One region of the Methylocella sp. CPCC 101449 genome, then DNA from elsewhere that is predicted to be linked to it. Evidence: riboswitches for the same ligand, from Rfam matches in the RefSeq annotation. Region 1 holds a riboswitch; each other region holds the start of a gene.

Region 1 (6,441 bases):
CGTCTTCTCACGCGCGCAACTGCTCGACGCGGTGTGGGGCCTGTCCATCGATATCGACGAACGCACGGTCGACGTGCACATCGGGCGCCTGCGCAAGGCGATCAGCCGCGGCCGCGAACGCGATCCGCTACGCACGGTGCGCGGCGCCGGCTATTCCTTCGACGAGACTTTCGAGCGGGATTGATTGCTCGCGGGATTGATCCACTTCACCGAAGCCGAAAAGAAAAAAGGCGTGTGATTGATCACACGCCTTTAACTTTTCCGAATAGCTGCCTGATCAGGTCAGCCGCGGAACCTGCATCTTCGAGCGGTTGCGGCGATCTTGCGCCGGCTGATAGGCCATGCGCGAATGATAGGGGCAGTAGGTGGCACCGGGATCGGACTTGCCGCCGCAGTAGCGGAACTCGGATGTCGCGGGATCGCCGAGCGGCCAGCGGCACATGGCTTCCTTCAGCTCCATGATCGTCACCCGCTCCGACATCGGCAGCAGGACTTCCTCGATCGGCTTGAGCACCGGCGCCTCATAGGCGCGCGGCGCGAAGGCGAGCGCGGTATTGCCGCGCACCATACCACCGCCCATGGTGCCCGACCGCTGAACCGCCGCCGGCCGATGGGCGCGAGGCTGCGAGACACGGGGGCGCGGCGCGGCCGTCGACGGCGCCTTGACGCGGCCCGACAGACCAAGCCGGTGCACCTTGCCGATCACCGCATTGCGCGTGATGCCATTGCCGATCTCGGCTGCGATCTGGCTGGCGCTGTGACCATCCGACCAGAGCTTACGGAGCGTCTCAACGCGCTCATCGGTCCAGGACATGCTGTTCTCCTAAGTCCGTTTTGCCGTGAATCCGTCTGGCCCGCTCCCCGGATGTACCGGTGAGCGTTGGACGCATGTCACGCTTGCTGAAAGGTCCGCCGCACGAAATGTCGTAGTAGACAGCGTTGAATCTACACTAGCCGTAGAATCACGCGCAAGAGTCCCTGTTCAATGTTCATGTGGGTGAAATCCGTTTTCCCCAAGCCCTTCGCTGCTTTTCGACGATCCCGGCGCCGGCTGTGGCGGTATCAACTCCATGCAAACATTGAGTTTGCCGACGCTGGGATGCGGCGCGTCGGGGCCGGCGGACAAGCCTCTACTTATCCACTGCCTTCACGCCGGCAGGACCGTAAACGGCAAGTGTGGCGGGTTTTTGTAGCGCCTTAACGCCCTCTGGCTTGCCTTTGATGGGCTCATCAAAGGCAAGCCAGCAACGTTGTGACGGCTAAATCGCCGCGATGCCGGCCTGGAAATCTTCCAGAATGTCTTCGATGTCTTCGAGGCCGATGGACAGGCGCAGCATGCCCTCGCCAATCCCCATCGCTTCACGATCGGCCTGCGGCAGACGCTGATGGGTGGTCGTCGCCGGATGGGTGACGATGCTTTTCGCGTCGCCCAGATTGTTGGAAATCTTGATGATGGAGAAGGCATTGGCCATGCGGAAGGCGGCTTGCTTGCCACCCTTCACATCGATCACCACCACGGTGCCGCCACCCGACATCTGGCGCATGGCCAGCTCGTGCTGCGGATGATCCTTACGCGAAGGATAGAGCACGTAGTTGATGGCGCTCTGCTCGGCCAGGAAATCGGCCACCCGCTCGGCATTGCGCATCTGCTGGTTGACGCGCAGCGGCAGGGTTTCAAGCGACTTCAACATCACCCAGGCATTGAAGGGGGAGATGGCCGGGCCGGTCTGGCGCAGGAAATTGTGAATGTGCGCCTGGATGAAGGCTTCCGACGCCAGAATGCAGCCGCCGAGCACGCGGCCCTGGCCGTCGACATGTTTGGTCGCCGAATAGACGACGCAATCGGCGCCGAGTTGCAACGGGCTTTGCAGAATGGGCGTGGCGAAGACGTTGTCGACCACCAAAGTCGCGCCGGCATCATGGGCGATCTTCGCCACGGCTGCGATATCGATGATCTCGAGCTGCGGATTGGTCGGGCTTTCGAGGAAGAAGGTCTTGGTATTGGGGCGCACGGCGGCGCGCCATTGCGCGAGGTCGGTGCCGTCCACCAGGGTACAGGCCACGCCGAAACGCGGCATCAGATCCTCAACGACATAGCGGCAGGAGCCGAACAGCGCTTTGGCGGCGACGATGTGATCGCCCGCCTTGAGCTGGCCGACGATGGCGGCGGTGACGGCCGCCATGCCGGTGGCGGTGGCCCGGGCCGATTCAGCGCCTTCCAGCAAGGCCATCCGCTGCTCGAACATGGCCACGGTCGGGTTGGAAAAGCGCGAATACATGAAGCCGGGCTCGTCGCCCTTGAAGCGCCGTTCGGCGGTTTCCATGCTGTCATAGGCATAGCCCTGGGTCAGATACATGGCCTCGGACATTTCGCCGAACTGGGAGCGCAGGGTTCCGCCATGGACCAGGCGGGTGGCGGGACGCAGATGGCGCGGCGACTTGTTCTGACTCATGCTTTTTCTCCACCCGGGGCGGACCGCCGCCCAAAACAAAACCCGGCTCGTTCGAGCCGGGCGCACGGGACTTATCGAGTGCGGACACGACCCCTTAGCCCCTTATTTTACGTGGCGGCAAGCCGGTCGGCCCAAATGACCACGATACTTGTGGTCTAGCCCAGCCGCCGACTTGGCGTCAACCAAGCCTTCAGTTACGCCAGTCCTATGAGCCAGAACCGCGGCATTTTGCCTGCCCACGAGATCGAGGCCCTGCATGGCGCGGGCGCGATCCGCATCGCTGCCCCCTTCGCGACCGGCCAGGTCCAGCCGGCAAGCCTGGATTTACGCCTGGGCAGCCGGGCCTGGCGCATGCGCGCCAGCTTCCTGCCCGGGCCTGAGCGGCCCGTCAGCGCGCGGATCGAGGCCCTGGCCCTGCATGAAATCGACCTGACCCAGGGCGCCGTGCTGGAAACGGGCTGCGTCTATATCGCCGAACTGATGGAAAGCCTGGCTTTGCCGGCCGAAATCGCCGCTTCCGCCAATCCGAAAAGCTCCACCGGCCGTATCGACGTTTTCACCCGCGTCATCGCCGACCGGGCGCATGAGTTCGACCAGATCGAAGCCGGCTACGACGGCAAGCTCTATGCGGAAATTTCGCCGCGCACTTTCCCCGTGCTGGTGCGCAGCGGCTCGCGCCTGTCGCAAGTGCGCTTCCGGCGCGGCCAGGCGCGGCTCGACGATCAAGGCCATCTCGATCTGCACAAGCGCGAGAAACTGGTGACCTCGGCCGAGCCGTCGATTTCAGGCGGCGTGGCGGTCTCGGTCGATCTGGCCGGTTTCGACGGCTCGACCTTGATCGGCTATCGCGCCAAGCGGCACACGGGCCTCATCGATGTCGACAAGCCCGCTGCCCATGCCATGCTCGATTTCTGGGAGCCCATTCACCGGCATGGCCGCGCCGATCTCGTGCTCGATCCCGGCGAATTCTACATCCTCGCCTCTAAGGAAGCGGTGCGCGTGCCGCCCGACCACGCGGCCGAGATGACGCCTTTCGATCCCTTGGTCGGCGAGTTCCGCGTGCATTACGCCGGCTTCTTCGACCCGGGCTTCGGCGCGGCGGAAGCCGGTGGCGCCGGTGCGCGTGCCGTGCTCGAAGTGCGCTCGCATGACGTGCCGTTCATTCTCGAAGACGGGCAGATCGTCGGACGTCTGGTCTATGAGAAAATGGCCGAGACGCCGCGCACGCTTTATGGCGCCGACCTGAAATCGAACTATCAGGCGCAGGGCCTCAAGCTGTCGAAACATTTCAGGGCGTAGAACGGCGGCTCATCCAACTGTCGAGCGCGTAGAACACATAACCGCCGATGACGAAGCCCAGCGCCATCACCACGGCGTTGACGGCGGTTTGCGCCCAACCGATCGTCGCCACATCCATGAAGGGATAGGGATAGCGGCCATCGAGTGCGGCACGTGCGATGGCGTAGATGAAATACACCAACGGCAGCAGAGCCCAGAGCCAGGGATCGACGGACCGCAGACCGCCCTTGCGCGCGAAGATCAGCCAGAACAAGGGCACCAGAACCGGCGTGACGTGGTGCAGCACCAGATCGGCCAGTCTGGCGCCGCCGCTCAATTCGATGAGGCCGCGCAGCAACAGCGTATAGATGACGCCGACGAACAGGATGGCCAGCGTGATGCAGCCGAGCAGGCTTGGCGCCACCCTGCCGCCCAAGGCCAGAATCGTGAAGACGGTCGCCACGAGCAGATTGGCGATCACGGTGAAGAAGCGCAGCATAGCCCAGATGGCCGAAGGCACCGTGCCGGCGAGTTCGGTCGAGGCCTGAAGCTGCACGGCCAATCCGATCCAGGTGACACAGGCGATCACGATCGCCGCGATGCGCGCGGATGTGGTCATCGTCTTCATCGCCCCGCTGCCGATTCAAAAAGGCTCCCGCATCCTATCAGCGCAGATAGGCCTTCTCCAGCGCACGCATATGGGCATCGCCCTGCAATGTGAAAACATCGGCGACAGAAGCGATGTCGGCCTCGACGCCGGCGATACCGCCTTCGGCCAGAATGCGATGGAAGGTGTTCTGCATCGCAGCGACAGCCGCGCGGATGGCATGATTGCCGCAGATGATCAGGCCGACTTTGCCCCAAGCCGCCACATCGGCGAAGGAGAGTTGCGGATAGCTCGTCGGCACCAGAACCAAGGGCACCTGCCCCGGCCAGGCGCGACAGAAGGCGACGATTTCGTCGGGCGTTTTCTGCTTGCTGTGGATGAGAATGGCATCGGCGCCGGCCTCGACATAAGCGGCGGCGCGGCGCAGCGCCTCAGCCTCGCCAAGGCCCGCGATCAAAGCCTCGGTGCGGGCCACGACCAATGGCCCGGCGACCGCCTTGGCGGCAGCGATCTTGCCTTGGAATTCCTCCACCGGCACCAGCTCCTGGCGTCCGCCAGGGCGCAGGCTGCTGTCTTTTGGAAACGTCTTGTCTTCCATGACGACGGCGGCAACACCGGCCGCCACATAGCGCGGCACGACGTAAGAGACGTTGATGGCATTACCGAAGCCGGTATCGAGATCAGCGATCACCGGCGCGTCCTGCACTTCGCCCATCGCGCGCATCATGTCGAGATGCGTATCCATCGAAAGAATGTTGGCATCGGGCACCGCGTAAGAGGCCGAGAGTTCGAAGCCGCTGCCCCAGATGGCATCGAAGCCGGCGTTCGCGGCAAGTTTGGCGGACAGCGGATTGTGCGCGGCCATGGCGAGCGCCGGTCGATGGATATTCAACTTGGCGCGCAAAGCCGCCGCTTTCGGATTGTCTTCCATCACAGGCCTCGTTCTTCGCTGTCCGCGTGGTCTCCTGAATAGGAAATGCCCACGCGGACCGCAACGCCGGCCTGCCGATCAGTCGCTGAGTTCGGGATTGTGCGGACGGAAGCCGCCTTTCACCATATGGCCGAAATGGCCGACGGGCTCCTCCCACATCAGATTGCGCTCGTAGGCACGCCCGACCATGTCCTGCACGACATATTGGATCGCCAATTCCGTGCCGTCGTTGATGTGCTCATGCATGGCCCAGGCCGGGCAGACGAACGTGTCGCCGCGCTCCCAGTTGATGCGTTCGCCTTCGACGATCGAATAACCGGTGCCTTGCATGATGTGATAGATGGCGAAGGAATTATGCCGGTGCGGCAGAATATGTTCGCCCGGCTTGAACGCCTGGATGCCGAGGAAGATGCCGGGCAAAGCGCCGGGATTGTCCTTTGGCGTATCGCCATTGACCAAAGACAGAAAGCGGCGGTCGGCGCGTTTCAGCGGATCGGCGATGAGCATGTCGATCTTGGGCTGCATCGCCTTGAAGCGCCAGATCGACGGGCGAATGTTTTTCGGCAGGATGTGCGGATAATATTCATCGTCGGTCATCATCAGGGCTTCGGCGAGCTTGCTTTCGCCGTTTGAATCGACCGGCGATTGCGCGGTCTCTTGCGCAGTCTTGGGATCGATGCGTTCGGGTGCGTTCATGACAGAGCCCTCCTCTTACGGACTGTCGTTGAGCCTCGGCCTCCTCAATCTCTTCGCCAGGCTCTTGCATCGCTGATTGTGTGATTTTACTATTTGGCAAGCAATTTTTTTATACTGCAATAAACGACCATGGCGAGAAACAGCAAAAAGCCCTCTGCGACAGGCACAAATGCAACGACGGCCACGACCCGTCGGGGCAGCGCTTTGCATGTCCCGCAATTTCAGGGCCGCGGCAGCGCCGGCATTCAGTCGCTCGATCAGGGGCTCGATGTCATGCGCATTCTGGCGCACGGCGGCTCGATCAAGCTCAAGGATGTGGCGGCGCGCGCCGGCATGTCGGCCTCGAAAGCGCATCGCTATCTGGCCAGCCTGACGCGCGCCGGCTGGGCGGTGCAGACGGATACGGCTTATCGCTTGGGGCCTGAAGCCATCGCAATGGCCGCCGCCTGCCTCGCCGGCGTGTCGGTGATGAAACA
Region 2 (6,441 bases), on a different contig from region 1:
CAAGGAACTGGCTCAGGAGCTCGGCTACAAAGGGGCGCTTGATGGTTCGGCCGAAATGAACCTGTGGCTGCACAAGCAGGTAATGGAAAAGCTGATGGCATCGGGCGGGGTTGTGCCTGACAGCCTGAAATAAGCCAACGTCGCTCTTGCGACTTGGAAAATTTGCGGCCGGCGTTTTCAACGCCGGCTGTTTTCCTTCAGGTAGGTAAGCTGGCCGATAATGTTTGTGCTAAGGCGTCAAACTCGGTTGGCCATGACTTACGCCATTGCGCCTTTGTCTGTTCGTCAATCCATGCGCCATCGATGCCATTGATCATGAAATGCTTGAGATATTCGGTGGTGAAGCCCAAATGGCTGAACATCAATTCCCAAGCTTCGCTTGGGTTGACTTTGTGAAGCGTGGGGTCATCCGTATTCGGGTGGATCTTCAGTCCGAGAGCCGGCATGCGTCGGATCGGATGCCGTTCCGCCCACTGATCGGGCGGGAGCGTACGCATATAATAGGAATTGGTGGGCACGACGGTGAAGACGAGGCCGCGAGTGGCATAATGTGCGGCCAACTCGGGATTGTCGACAATCGTGTAGCCATGATCGATGCGATCGACTTCTAGCAGATCGATCGCCGTTTCGACATTGCGCCAAGGCATGCCGAATTCGCCCGCATGTGCAGTCGTTCGGAAACCCGCTTTGCGGGCGTCGCGATAGGCTTTCCAGAATAATTCGGGCGGGCGATCGTTTTCGCGATAATCGATCCCAATGCCGGCGACATGGTCAGAGCGATTCTGCTTCATCCATTCGACGAGCGCGACGGCCTCGTCAGGGTCTGCCTCGCGGTCGATACTGGGAATGAGTTTTGCGGTAAGGCCGAAGTCTCTGCCGGCATCTTCGATCGCGGTGACGATAGCGCGCTGGGCGTTGGCATAAGGAATTCCAGAAACACGTACGGTACCGGTCGGATTCCAGAAAAATTCCGCATGGCGCACATTATGGCGCGCGGCATCCTCAAGATATTCATAGGTCAGACGATGCAGGTCATCTGCCTCGGTTAAAATGTATTCATCGAGGGCACGCAAAACACGTAGAACGCCGACCGGCTTTTCGTCCCGCGTATAAAACGCTTCCATCTCCTCGGTGGTGATGGGGATGGGTTTGCGTCTGGCAAGGTCGAAAAATGTATCCCGCCTCACCGCGCCAAGCAGATGGCAATGCAGTTCGACTTTCGGGATCGCGTTAAAAAATGCGCGATGCGCATCAGTGATGACGATGCCTGTTTGTGCCGGCGGGACATTGCCTGGACTTCTCATGATGCTTCACTCAACGCTTCGACAACCGCTGTTTGGAAAGATATTTGGTCCGATCAATGGGCAAACGCAACCGTGCAAAGGGACGAGTTTAACCGATATCCATGAGCGGTTGGTTCAGATATTCGATCATGAGGTGGTGTTCGCAGGCGTCGAAGAGGTCGAAGCGCCGAAGAAGCTGGGCCGCACAGGTCTGGATCGTCCAATGATCTTGCGCGGCGCGCTCGGCCATCCGGCCGATCTCACGGGCGACGTCTTCAGTCACATCGCGCAGCATATCCCCGATATGGCCCTCCAGAATGTGGAGAACGGGGCAATCGGGGAGGTTGCTATCGCAGAGCGCCTGGGCGATTTCGGCCTGAGTGGCGTGACAATCGAATTCAGTGACACTGACACAGCCGCGCCGATCCGCCTGAATGACGAAGGTGAAGCGCTCGAGGTCTCGTTTTGGGGCGGACGGGATGGGAGGTGGAGGATGTCGAGTGCTCAAAGCGGCAGATTTGATAGGCTTTCCTTTTGGACCCGCCACTGCCTGCTCCCCACTAGCTGCGAATATTCGCAGACGAGCGAATTTAATTAATACTTGATATTATGTCAACTAATTTATCAAGATATGATTGAATTTTGATCAGCGCATGGCGCAAATGCCGGTGCAGGGCTGGGCAAGGAATTGCTCGAGGGCGGTATCGATTTCCGGCCGGTCGCTCTCGGGTAGGAGGGATTGCGAGGACTTGAGTTGCGTGGCGATCTTTAGCCGGTCGCGTTGGGCCAAAGCCGGCGCAATCCGAGCCAGATTCTCAGCCAATGTTTTTGCAAGAGCGGAACGATTGGGCATCCGCAATCCTGGCAGTGCGATAATTTCATTCACGTTCTGCAGAAATGGTGCGTAGGCAACTTTGAATGAGGAGATGCCGAAGCGCTTGACGTCGTCCATCTGTCGATCTTGGATCAAGACGGAGACATCTGTGGCGACTGCCGCCAGGGCACCAACGATCTTCAATTGTACAATTTGAGCACGAACGATTTCGTCCTGAAATGTGAGAATATTACTGGCGAGCGGTGGGCGTTCCGACGAGCCGTGAGAAAAGAAGACATAGGCGCTGAGTACGCTGCGTTGCCTGGCGAGAATGGTCATCAGAGATTCGCTGTCCGCCGCTCCATAAGGAGCTTCGCCGACGAGAGCTGGATTCCAAAATGTATTGAGAAGTTCCGCATCGGCTGGCGTTGCGAGTGTTGGCATGGTGCCTTCGGCTTGCCGGGCCCTGATCCGCTGCTCAAATTTTTCGTAAAGCGCGTCGATCTTCTTGCTCGCGTCGGCTGGGACACCAGCTACAGCGGACGTACAGAGCAAGCATGCTGCGAGCCATCCTCCAGAGAGGGGCTGGCTAAGCATTGATGGCAGCAGTCTCATCAGCATCGCAACCCGGCCGTCACCTCAGGATGTCGATGTAAAAACGTGCCAGTGCCGATGAAGTTCCGCCCGATCGCTCGGGCCTTAACGTGCGCGCATACAACGTTCACAATTTTTGCGCGATCAGTGGTTAGCTAAGGCCGCGCTAGACCTGTTCTATCGTGCCGAAATCGAAGGTCTGGCCGTCCGGATTTTCGCCGATGCGCAGCACTTTATCGTTGACGTAGCGGTGTGGAGGCACGGGCAGATTATAGGGCGCGGGAACGCCGGAAAAGACGCGGCCTGCGAGATCATATTTGGAGCCGTGACACGGGCAGAAATAGCCGTCGTAACCACCGACGCTGCCGTCCGGCTTGAATTCGGGCAGGCAGCCAAGATGGGTACAGATGCCGACCAGGACGAGAAATTCAGGCTTGATCGATCGGTGCCAATTCACCGCGTAGGGCGGTTGTTGTAGTTGGCTGGATTGAGGATCGCGCAGCATGGCGAGAAGCTGAGGGTTTTGCAGACTTGCGAGTGCCATGCCACGCCATATGGCTCGCATTTGCTGTCCTGGTTCAAGCTGACTGATATCGATGTCGATGGGTACGCCCGCAGCAATGACGGAAGCGTCCGGCTGCATCTGATTGATCAGAGGCCAGAGAACGGCGCTCGTTCCGACGCCAGCCATGGCAGCCGTGGCGATATAAAGGAAGTCGCGTCGGCTTGACGTATCGGATGAAGTGAATGGCCGGGATGGATTGGGGAGAGGGCGCGTATTTTGCATCATGATCGCCTTACGTCGCCGCGAGGCTTGGAGGCCGTTCTGGCGGCTATTGCGATGTAAACGTGCCTCGCTACTGGGACAAATCTGGGGCAAATCCCCCAACATTAAGATTGTTTCACCAAGCGGCCATAAACCAGCAAGCTATCACCACTTCACGGTGCCCGATGGTTCCAGATCATCAATGCGGAAAACCTAGAAATAGGATGCGCTGCCGATACGTTCCACATCGAAAGGTGTCGTCTGGTAAATCTCATTGATCCAGTTTCCGAAGAGGAGATGAGCATGGCTGCGCCAGCGGTTCTTCGGCTGATGCTGCGGGTCATCGGCGGGAAAATAATTGCTTGGCAGTTGCATGCCATTCTCGATGTCCCGCACATATTCTTCGGCCAAAGAAGTCGAATCGTATTCGATGTGATTGAACATATGCAGGGTGCGGTGTTGCGGATCGTCTACTAGACAGAGGCCCGTTTCATCGCTGTCGGCCAATACGGTGAGATTACTGCCACGCGGAATATCGCTGCCTCGCGTTTCCGTCCAACGAGATACGGGGACGGAGAAATCGTCTGAAAAGCCGCGCATGAAAGGCGATGATGGCACGAGATTGCGCTGTCGATAGACGCCAAATGCTTTCTGCGCGAGTGCATGTTTCGGCATGCCGTGGAAATGATGCGTGGCGGCTTGCGCGCCCCAACAGATGGTAAAGGTGCGATGCACGTGCGTTTGCGTCCAGTCGAGTACGCGCTGTAGCTCGTCCCAATAGCCAACTTCCTCGAACGGCATCCGCTCGACGGGAGCGCCCGTGATGAGAAAGCCGTCGAAACGATCAGACTGCATGTCCGCCCATGGGCGGTAGAAAGCACGCATGTGATCGGCTGGGGTGTTGCGGGCGATATGGTCGGTCATACGTACCAGGGTCAGTTCGACCTGCAGGGGGGTGGCGGCAAGCAGACGCGCAATCTGTGTTTCCGTGCGGATTTTGTTGGGCATCAGATTGAGCAAACCGATCCGCATCGGGCGGATGTCCTGGCGGATTGCGTCTGTTTCGCGCATGACCATGACGCCCTCGGCATTGAGGGTGTCATAAGCAGGCAGGTCATCGGGAATTTTGATCGGCATTTCCGCGTGCGTCCTTCACTCCGGGCGAGACAGACGCGGTGGCTGGATCCGTTTGGTTGCCGGTTCGGCCACATCCTCCCTTCAGAGAGGCCACCTTGCTCGGTCAGCAGGTTGGCGTTGGGTCTCGCCCCAACTCTTGATGCGTGAACCGTTTTAGCTGGGTCGCCAGGATCATTTCAACTGGTCCGTTGCGGTATTTGCGACGTTTCAGTAAAAGACGACGGTCGAAAAAGGAGAGATCGGTGCGGTTAGCCCGATCCCCACGCAAGTGGGTCCTGGCCGTCGCTTTCGGCGTCGAGTCCCAAGACTTTCCCGCTGGCGCATGGGGTGCCGGCGTATGAAAGGTTTGGGCATGCAACAGCAAATCTCAATCATTACCATCGGCGTTGCCGATCTTGCTCGGTCGAAGCATTTTTACGGCGAAGGCTTCGGCTGGTCGCCAGTGTTTGAGAATGCAGAAATCTTCTTCTTCCAAATGAACGGCCTGATGCTTGGCTGTTTCCTCAAACCGTCGCTGGAAGCGGACATGGGGCGGCCGCTTCTGGCCGTCGCTGGCGCCTATTCCCTAGCTCACAATGTGGAGAGCGAAGCGGCGGTTATCGCCGTCATGAACCGATTGGCGCAGGCGGGCGGCCGCATTGTAAGGCCGGCGGATGCGCCTTTGCATGGTGGCTTTCGCGGCTATGTGGCTGACCCTGATGATCATGCTTGGGAGATCGCTTTTAATCCGGCCTGGACGATCGATGCGCAGGGGCATGTGACCTTCGGAATCTAGAATAAGTCGGCAGGTGAGCGGCCTCTCAACCGCTCACCCGCCAGGTCACGCAATGCTCGGTGCCGATACGCGACGCCGTGGAGCGACTGCCTGGCGGGGAGCTTCCATCAGGACAATCTGGAAGCGGCGTCGGATCCACAATGCGTCGGCGCGACAGCCGAGATAACGCAACCAACTTGGATCACGCCGATGGTCAGGCGTGAGAAAAGACCGAGAACAATTCGCCGCGTTTGATCCAGGCAATTGCGAGAAATATCAGAGCAGGAACGAGCGCATGGACGGCGTCGCGATCGAGAACCGTCAGATTGGCGGAGGTCGCCCCGATCATAATGGCCGCAGCCAGGATGGCACCGAATGCGGCCATGCCACGGGTGACGAGTAAAGCAGCGGCGGCCATCTGAATGAGACCGGTCAGAACGCGAAACCATTGTCCAGCGCCAATCGCGTTGAAGATCTCGATTGTCTGGCCGGCGCCATAAAGTTTCCCTATGCCGTCAGCGGTCAGCCAAAAAGCCAGGGCAAGCTCGATGAGGCGGAGGGTAATCGTCTTCCAGCGACCGGTAGGCGAGGGCGAGGCGACAGGCAATGACATGCGTGTCGCTCCACTCAGACGCCGTCCGCCAAAGCGAAGAGCTGGTTGCGCCGCTCCCATGCGATGGCCAGAAAGGCGACGGCAATGACCGTCGAGTGGATCATGTCGTGGCCGATGGCGAAATTGGCGAGGGTCGCAAAGGCCATGGTGATGGCGCCGAGAAGGGCGCCGAGACCGACCGTCGCGGGATAGAGCAGGGTCAGCCCGATGACGATCTCGATTACGCCGGTGAAATAGCGCAGCCATTGGCCGATCCCGATCGCGGTGAACAATTGCACCATGTCGGGGGTGCCGTAGAGCTTGGCCAGGCCCGCGCCCACGAAAAGGAGCGCCAGAGCGATGCCAAGTGCCCAGAAAACAATGTTTTTCCAGCGATAGCGGTAGATGGGTTTTGCGGTAGTGGCCGAGACGGACATGATGACACCCGTGGCACGTTTTTTCTTCGGGGTTGAAAGTGCCAGTCGAAATGTCGATGTTAGT
Region 3 (6,441 bases), 240 kb from region 1:
TGGCTTCAACTATAGAGGCTTGAGCTGCGGTGCGCGCGATTCGCGGACTGAGCGTATCTGCGGCCGTAGACCCTTCGATTCCGCGCCGAGGCCCTTCCTGATGTCCACGATTGAAGCCATCAAGGCGCTGATCCTTGGTGTGGTCGAAGGATTCACCGAATTTCTGCCGGTTTCGTCCACCGGCCATCTGCTGCTTATCGGCCATTTCCTCGGCTTCGAGTCGAAGGGCAAGACCTTCGAGGTGCTGGTGCAGCTCGGCGCCATCCTCGCCATTCTCATCGTCTATTTCAAAAAACTCTGGTCGATCCTGCTGGCCCTGCCCAGCGATCCCAGAGCCCGCTCCTTCGTCATCGGCATTCTGATCGCCTTTCTGCCGGCCGCCATCATCGGCGCGTTGCTGCATAACTTCATCAAGGACGTGCTGTTCAATCCGATGATCGTCTGCACCACGCTCATCGCCGGCGGTCTCGTTCTTCTGGCGGTCGAGGACATGCCGCTGAAGAGCAAATTCACCGATGTGATGGATTTCCCGCCGATGATGTGCCTGAAGATCGGTCTCTTCCAATGCCTCGCCATGGTGCCGGGCGTGTCGCGTTCCGGCGCCACCATCGTCGGCTCCATGCTGATGGGCGCCGAGAAGCGCGCGGCGGCGGAATTCTCTTTCTTCCTCGCCATGCCGACCATGGCGGGCGCCTTTGCCTACGATCTGTTCAAGAACTACAAGATTCTCGAATTCAACGACGTCGCGCTCATCGTCATCGGCTTTGTCGCGGCTTTCATTTCGGCGCTCGTCGTCGTGCGCGGCTTCTTGAACTATGTCTCGCGCCACGGCTTCAAGCTCTTCGCTTGGTGGCGCATCATCGTCGGCATCCTGGGTTGGATCGGGCTCTACTTCGTGCCGGTGCGCTAGAGCCCACCGTCATTGCGAGGAGTGCAACGACGAAGCAATCTAGGGCGCGTGGTAGGACGTCAAGAAATGCCTCTGAAACAGGCATTTTACGTCTATGGCTACACGCTTTGACTCCTGGATTGCTTCGCTTGCGCTCGCAATGACGGCAGGACGGTCGCGCATTAAATCCGCTTATCGCCCGACGTGCATAAATCGGCGACGACGCATTTCTCGCACTCCGGCCGGATCGCCTTGCAGATGTAGCGCCCATGCAGGATCAGCCAGTGATGGGCGTGGCGACGAAACTCCTTCGGCACGACTTTCTCAAGCCCCAGTTCCACTTCGAGTGGCGTCTTGCCGGGGGCCAGACGCAGCCGGTTGGAGAGGCGGAAAAGATGGGTGTCGACGGCGATGGTCTCTTCGCCCCAGGCGATGTTCAGCACCACATTGGCGGTCTTGCGGCCGACGCCGGGCAAGGTCTCCAGCGCCTCGCGCGTGCGCGGAACTTCACCGCCATATTGGTCGATCAATTGTTGTGAGAGTGCGATGACGTTCTTGGCCTTGTTGCGATAGAGGCCGATCGTCTTGATATAGTCGCGCACTTTTTCTTCGCCCAAGGCGACCATTTTCTGCGGCGTGTCGGCGACGGCGAAAAGGCCGCGCGTGGCGCGGTTGACGCCGACGTCGGTCGCCTGTGCCGACAGCACGACGGCCACCAGCAGCGTGTAGACATTGACATAGTCCAGCTCGCCTTTCGGCTCTGGATTGGCCTCGCGAAGCCGTTCAAAAATTTTGTGAATGATCGCCGCGCTGACCGGTTTTTTGCCGGGTTTTGCGGGTCTTTTACCGAGAACCGTCGGCACCGCCGCCGGGGCTTTCGAGGAGCGTCGTTTCGGCGCTGCGGAAGTGGATTTTTTCGCGGGCATGATCCGTCTATATTAGAGAGGAATTGGAGGCCGCGAGCGTCGTGACCGCGATCCATCCCAGCGACACACAGATTTTCGCACGCCGCACCGTGCCGCATCGTTCGCTCGACCGGCGCGGTTTCCATCGCCTGTTGATGGTTTTCGCGGCTTTCTCGTTTTGCGTCACCCTGCCGTTCGTCATCATGGGCGCCTGGCCGGTGGCGGGTTTCATGGGCGTCGACGTCCTGATCTTTTATTTCGCCTTCCGGGCCAATTTCCGCGCCGCCAACGCCTATGAGGATGTCACCCTGACGCCGGTGCTGCTGCATATCGAGCGCGTCAGCCATCGCGGCAAACGGCACGAATGGCGGCTCAACCCGCTCTGGGTGCGGCTGGAGCGGCAGGAGGACGAGGATTTCGGCCTGGAGCATATTGCGCTGGTGACGCGCGGCCGGCGCATCGAGGTCGCCATCTGGCTTGGGCCGGAAGCACGCGAGCAATATGCCAACGAACTGGCGCGGGCGCTGGCGGAGGCCAAGCGTGGTCCCCGCTATAATTGAATATCCCTGAACCGTCGCGGTTTTCGGGTGGCGGCAGGGGCGGGAGGGGGCCATGTTACGGGCCAGACACAAGGACCAGAACCATGACCCTGCAACCTGATCTTCCGATGGGCGCCCGCCCGATCGACCTGCGTGCCCCCGGCACCGTGCAGATCGCGCCCGACACCAATGATTACAACCGCATCCGCGCCGCCATCGAATATCTGACCCTGAACTGGAAGGATCAGCCTTCGGTGGAGGATATCGCCGCGCATCTCGGCATGTCGGCCTCGCATTTCGCTCATCTGTTCAAGCGTTGGGCTGGCCTCACGCCTATGGCCTTCCTGCAGGCGCTGACCATCGATCATGCCCGGCGTTTGCTGCGCGATCAGGCCTCGGTACTCGACACCGCCTATGAAGTGGGTCTCTCCGGTCCGGGCCGCCTGCATGATCTCTTCGTCACCCACGAGGCGATGTCGCCGGGCGAATATAAATCCCGCGGCGAAGGCCTGGTGCTGACTTACGGCTTCCATACCTCGCCGTTCGGCGAAGCCCTGGCGGTGTTCACGCCGCGCGGCCTCGCCGGCCTCGGCTGGGTCGACCAGAAGGCCGCGCCCGGTACGGCAGGCACCAACGGCAAGCCGGCGGGCGGGCGCGAAGGCGCGCTCGCTGACATGCAGCGCCGCTGGCCCAATGCCACCTATGTCCGCGACGATGCGGCGGCGGCCGATTATGTGCGCCGCGCCTTCGATCCGACGGAATGGCGTGCCGACCGGCCGTTGCGTGTCGTCCTGATCGGCTCCGATTTCGAGGTGCGGGTGTGGGAAACCCTGCTGCGCATCCCGCTCGGCAAGGCGACCACCTATTCCTCGATCGCCCGCCACATCGACAAGCCGAAAGCCGCGCGGGCGGTCGGGGCGGCCGTCGGTCGCAATCCGATCTCCTTCGTCGTGCCCTGCCATCGCGTGCTGGGCTCGACCGGCGAGCTGACCGGCTACCACTGGGGCTTGGCCCGCAAGCGGGCGATCATCGGCTGGGAAGCCGGACAGGTTGGTTCGATTACTTAATAACATAATATCGGAGTGGAAATATTCTATTCCGATATCAGGATGTTTTGTTTGACATAAAGAACATATCGTCTCATAAAACATCCACGCGCCGATTTGAGCTCGCAGCTTGCGGGCGCGGAAAAAATGCAGCTAAAGCGCCGGCCGGTCTCACGGGACGCGTCCGCGCAAACCGTGAGGACCGTCATGACACAATTTTCGCCCAAATTTTCCCGTCGTCTCATTTTGTCGGCCACGGCCCTTATGGCTTTGGCCGCACCCGCTTTCGCGCAGGTCAAAGAGATCCGCGTCGATTGGGCGACCTACAGCCCGCTCTCCCTGGTGCTGAAGGAAAAGAAACTGCTGGAGAAGGAATTCGCGGCCGATGGCATCGCCATCCGCTGGGTCTTCTCCGCCGGCTCCAACAAGGCGCTCGAATTCCTCAACGCCGGCTCGCTCGACTTCGGCTCCACGGCCGGTGCCGCCGCGCTGATCGGCAAGATCAACGGCAATCCCATCAAATCGATCGGCCTCTATTCGCGCCCCGAATGGACGGCCCTGGTGACGCGCCCCGACACCGGCATCACCAAGATTTCCGACCTGAAGGGCAAGTCAGTCGCGGTCACGCGCGGCACCGATCCGCACATCTTCCTGGTGCGCGCGCTCGACAGCGCCGGCCTCACCGAAAAGGACGTGCGCCTCGTTCTGTTGCAGCATCCCGATGGCAAGACCGCGCTCATCCGCAAGGACGTCGACGCCTGGGCCGGCCTGGATCCGATCATGGCGCAGGCGGAAGTCGAGGACGGCGCGCAACTGTTCTATCGCAACGCCGCCGCCAACACCTGGGGCGTGCTCAATACGCGCGAGGATTTCGCCAAGCAGAACCCCGGCATCGTCCGCCGCGTCAATCAGGTCTATGAAGAAGCACGCCAGTGGGCCGTGCAGAACAAGGCCGAACTGACCAAGCTGCTGGTCGCCGAGACCAAATTGCCGGAAGCGGTCATCGCCAAACAGCTTGAGCGGACCGATCTCAGCAATGCGACGATCGATGGTAAAGTCGCCGAGACGATCCAGGAAGCGGGCCTCGCCTTGCAGAAGGCAGGGGTCATCAAAGCCGATGTCGATGTGAAGGCCGCCGTATCGTCTCTCGTCGACACCAGTTTCGCGCCGAAAGGGCAGTAGCGCCTGAACACTTGGCCAAACACTTGGCCAAGCACTCGGGAGGAGTGGTGCGGTGAGTGAAGCGGGAACGCTTGAGAAGATCGAGACAGCCGATCGTCAGTGCGCATTCGTGCCCAGCCCGCGCTGGCTCTTCGGCCTCGTCCTTCCGGTCGGCGCGGCGGTTCTCTATGAAATCACAGCGCGCCTCGGCATTTTCGAGGCGCGTCTGTTGCCACCGCCCAGCCGCGTTTTCGCGGCCTTGTGGGAATTGGCAGCCAGTGGCGAATTGCTCACCCATATCACCGCCACCTTGCTGCGCGTCGCCCTCGGTTTCGGCCTCGGCGCTATCGCCGGCACGTTGCTTGGCGCGCTGACGGGTTCATCCTCGGCCGCACGCCGCTTTCTAGATCCAACCTTGCAGGCGCTGCGCGCCATACCCTCGCTTGCCTGGGTGCCGCTGTTCATTCTGTGGCTCGGCATTTTCGAGAGTTCGAAAATCGCGCTGATTGCGCTCGGCGTCTTCTTCCCGGTCTATCTCGGTGTCATGGGCGCCATCGCCAATGTCGATCGCAAGATCGTCGAAGTCGGTCGTGCTTTCCGTCTGTCGCGCTGGCAATTGGCGCGGCGCATTCTGCTGCCGGCTATTCTGCCCGATTACATCGTGGCGCTGCGCTCGGGCCTCGGCCTCGGCTTCATGTTCGTCGTTGCCGCCGAAATCATGGGCGCTTCGGAAGGCCTCGGCTATCTGCTGGTCGATGGCCAGCAGCTCGGCAAGCCGGCGCAGATTCTGGCCGCCATTCTCTGTTTCGCCGTGCTCGGCAAAGTGCTCGACTGGCTGCTGGTCTTGGGCACGAAGCCGCTGCTGACCTGGCAGGATTCTTTCGCGCGGACGGTGTGATGCTCACCCTCGATCGCCTCTCCAAGATTTACGCCAATGGGACGCAAGCGCTCTCCGACGTCACCATGGGTGTGGCACCCGGCGAGATCGTTGCTCTGGTCGGCGGCTCGGGCTGCGGCAAGACCACTCTGCTGCGTCTCGCCAGCGGCCTCGAACAGGCGAGCGGTGGTCGCGTCGCCGTCGATGGCGATATCATTTCCGCGCCGCATCCCGATGTCGGCATCGTCTTTCAGGAACCGCGCTTGCTGCCCTGGCTTACCGTGGCGCAGAACATCGCCTTCGGTGTCGAACATCTGCCCAAGGCCGAGCGCGATGCGCGTGTCGATGAAGCACTGCTGCGCGTCGGTCTCGCCGGCTATGGCCCGCGCTGGCCGCGCGAACTCTCCGGCGGGCAGGCGCAGCGCGTTGCCATCGTGCGCGCCTTGGTGGCGCGCCCGAAAGTGCTGCTGATGGACGAGCCGTTCTCGGCGCTTGACGCGTTGACCCGCGCCTCGCTGCAGGATCATCTGCTCGCTCTGTGGGAGGCGCACCGGCCGACTTTGCTGCTCGTCACCCATGATGTCGAGGAAGCCGCCGCCCTGGCCGATCGCGCCATCGTCATGCAGCCGCGCCCCGGCCGGGTGTTCAAGGACATTCCGATTGATCTGCCGCGTCCGCGCGATCGCCTGTCGCATGATTTCGCCGAGGCCAAACGCGCCATCCTGGCGGCGCTTGACGGTTCGCTCGGCAATCCCCATTCATCGCCGAGGCGCATATCAGTGCCGTCCGGTGCATCCTGGTAGTTTTGAGGAGTTGACTGATGGATTCCGCCTCCCTTCGCGCCATGCAGGCGCCCTATAAGGATAAATACAAGGATAGCCCCGATACGGCTCTAATCACCTTGAAGGCGCAGGGCTCGATCGATGAATCGAAGATCGCCTGCAAGGTCGAAACCGGCCGCGCTTTGGCGGTCGCTGGCCTGCACCCGGCGACCGGCGGCTCAGGCGCGGAATTCTGTTCTGGC

What was found. A riboswitch is a leader RNA that binds a small molecule or an ion and turns the genes downstream of it on or off. The one in region 1 is predicted to bind S-adenosylmethionine.
Region 2: another riboswitch for S-adenosylmethionine. It lies ahead of metA (homoserine O-succinyltransferase); the one in region 1 lies ahead of OIM99_RS03995 (O-succinylhomoserine sulfhydrylase).
Region 3: another riboswitch for S-adenosylmethionine. It lies ahead of OIM99_RS05175 (aliphatic sulfonate ABC transporter substrate-binding protein); the one in region 1 lies ahead of OIM99_RS03995 (O-succinylhomoserine sulfhydrylase).

Annotation. Positions count from the first base shown of each region.
Region 1 is NZ_JAPDHU010000001.1:900,681-907,121, forward strand. Features, by position in the region: gene phoB (phosphate regulon transcriptional regulator PhoB) at 1-184, shown strand, start outside; gene OIM99_RS03990 (GcrA family cell cycle regulator) at 278-814, opposite strand; gene OIM99_RS03995 (O-succinylhomoserine sulfhydrylase) at 1,260-2,453, opposite strand; SAM riboswitch at 2,528-2,606, opposite strand; gene OIM99_RS04000 (2'-deoxycytidine 5'-triphosphate deaminase) at 2,661-3,752, shown strand; gene OIM99_RS04005 (Pr6Pr family membrane protein) at 3,742-4,350, opposite strand; gene OIM99_RS04010 (phosphonopyruvate hydrolase) at 4,397-5,269, opposite strand; gene OIM99_RS04015 (cupin domain-containing protein) at 5,348-5,965, opposite strand; gene OIM99_RS04020 (IclR family transcriptional regulator) at 6,170-6,441, shown strand, end outside.
Region 2 is NZ_JAPDHU010000002.1:1,865,880-1,872,320, reverse strand. Features, by position in the region: gene OIM99_RS19885 (DUF3597 domain-containing protein) at 1-133, shown strand, start outside; gene add (adenosine deaminase) at 198-1,304, opposite strand; gene OIM99_RS19875 (hypothetical protein) at 1,393-1,830, opposite strand; gene OIM99_RS19870 (hypothetical protein) at 1,930-2,718, opposite strand; gene petA (ubiquinol-cytochrome c reductase iron-sulfur subunit) at 2,858-3,478, opposite strand; gene metA (homoserine O-succinyltransferase) at 3,671-4,594, opposite strand; SAM-I-IV-variant riboswitch at 4,637-4,742, opposite strand; gene OIM99_RS19855 (VOC family protein) at 4,947-5,369, shown strand; gene OIM99_RS19850 (DoxX family protein) at 5,563-5,961, opposite strand; gene OIM99_RS19845 (DoxX family protein) at 5,976-6,377, opposite strand.
Region 3 is NZ_JAPDHU010000001.1:1,139,942-1,146,382, reverse strand. Features, by position in the region: gene OIM99_RS05195 (undecaprenyl-diphosphate phosphatase) at 101-910, shown strand; gene nth (endonuclease III) at 1,072-1,815, opposite strand; gene OIM99_RS05185 (DUF2244 domain-containing protein) at 1,857-2,354, shown strand; gene OIM99_RS05180 (methylated-DNA--[protein]-cysteine S-methyltransferase) at 2,462-3,400, shown strand; SAM riboswitch at 3,479-3,556, shown strand; gene OIM99_RS05175 (aliphatic sulfonate ABC transporter substrate-binding protein) at 3,587-4,561, shown strand; gene OIM99_RS05170 (ABC transporter permease) at 4,641-5,438, shown strand; gene OIM99_RS05165 (ABC transporter ATP-binding protein) at 5,438-6,220, shown strand; gene OIM99_RS05160 (OsmC family protein) at 6,238-6,441, shown strand, end outside.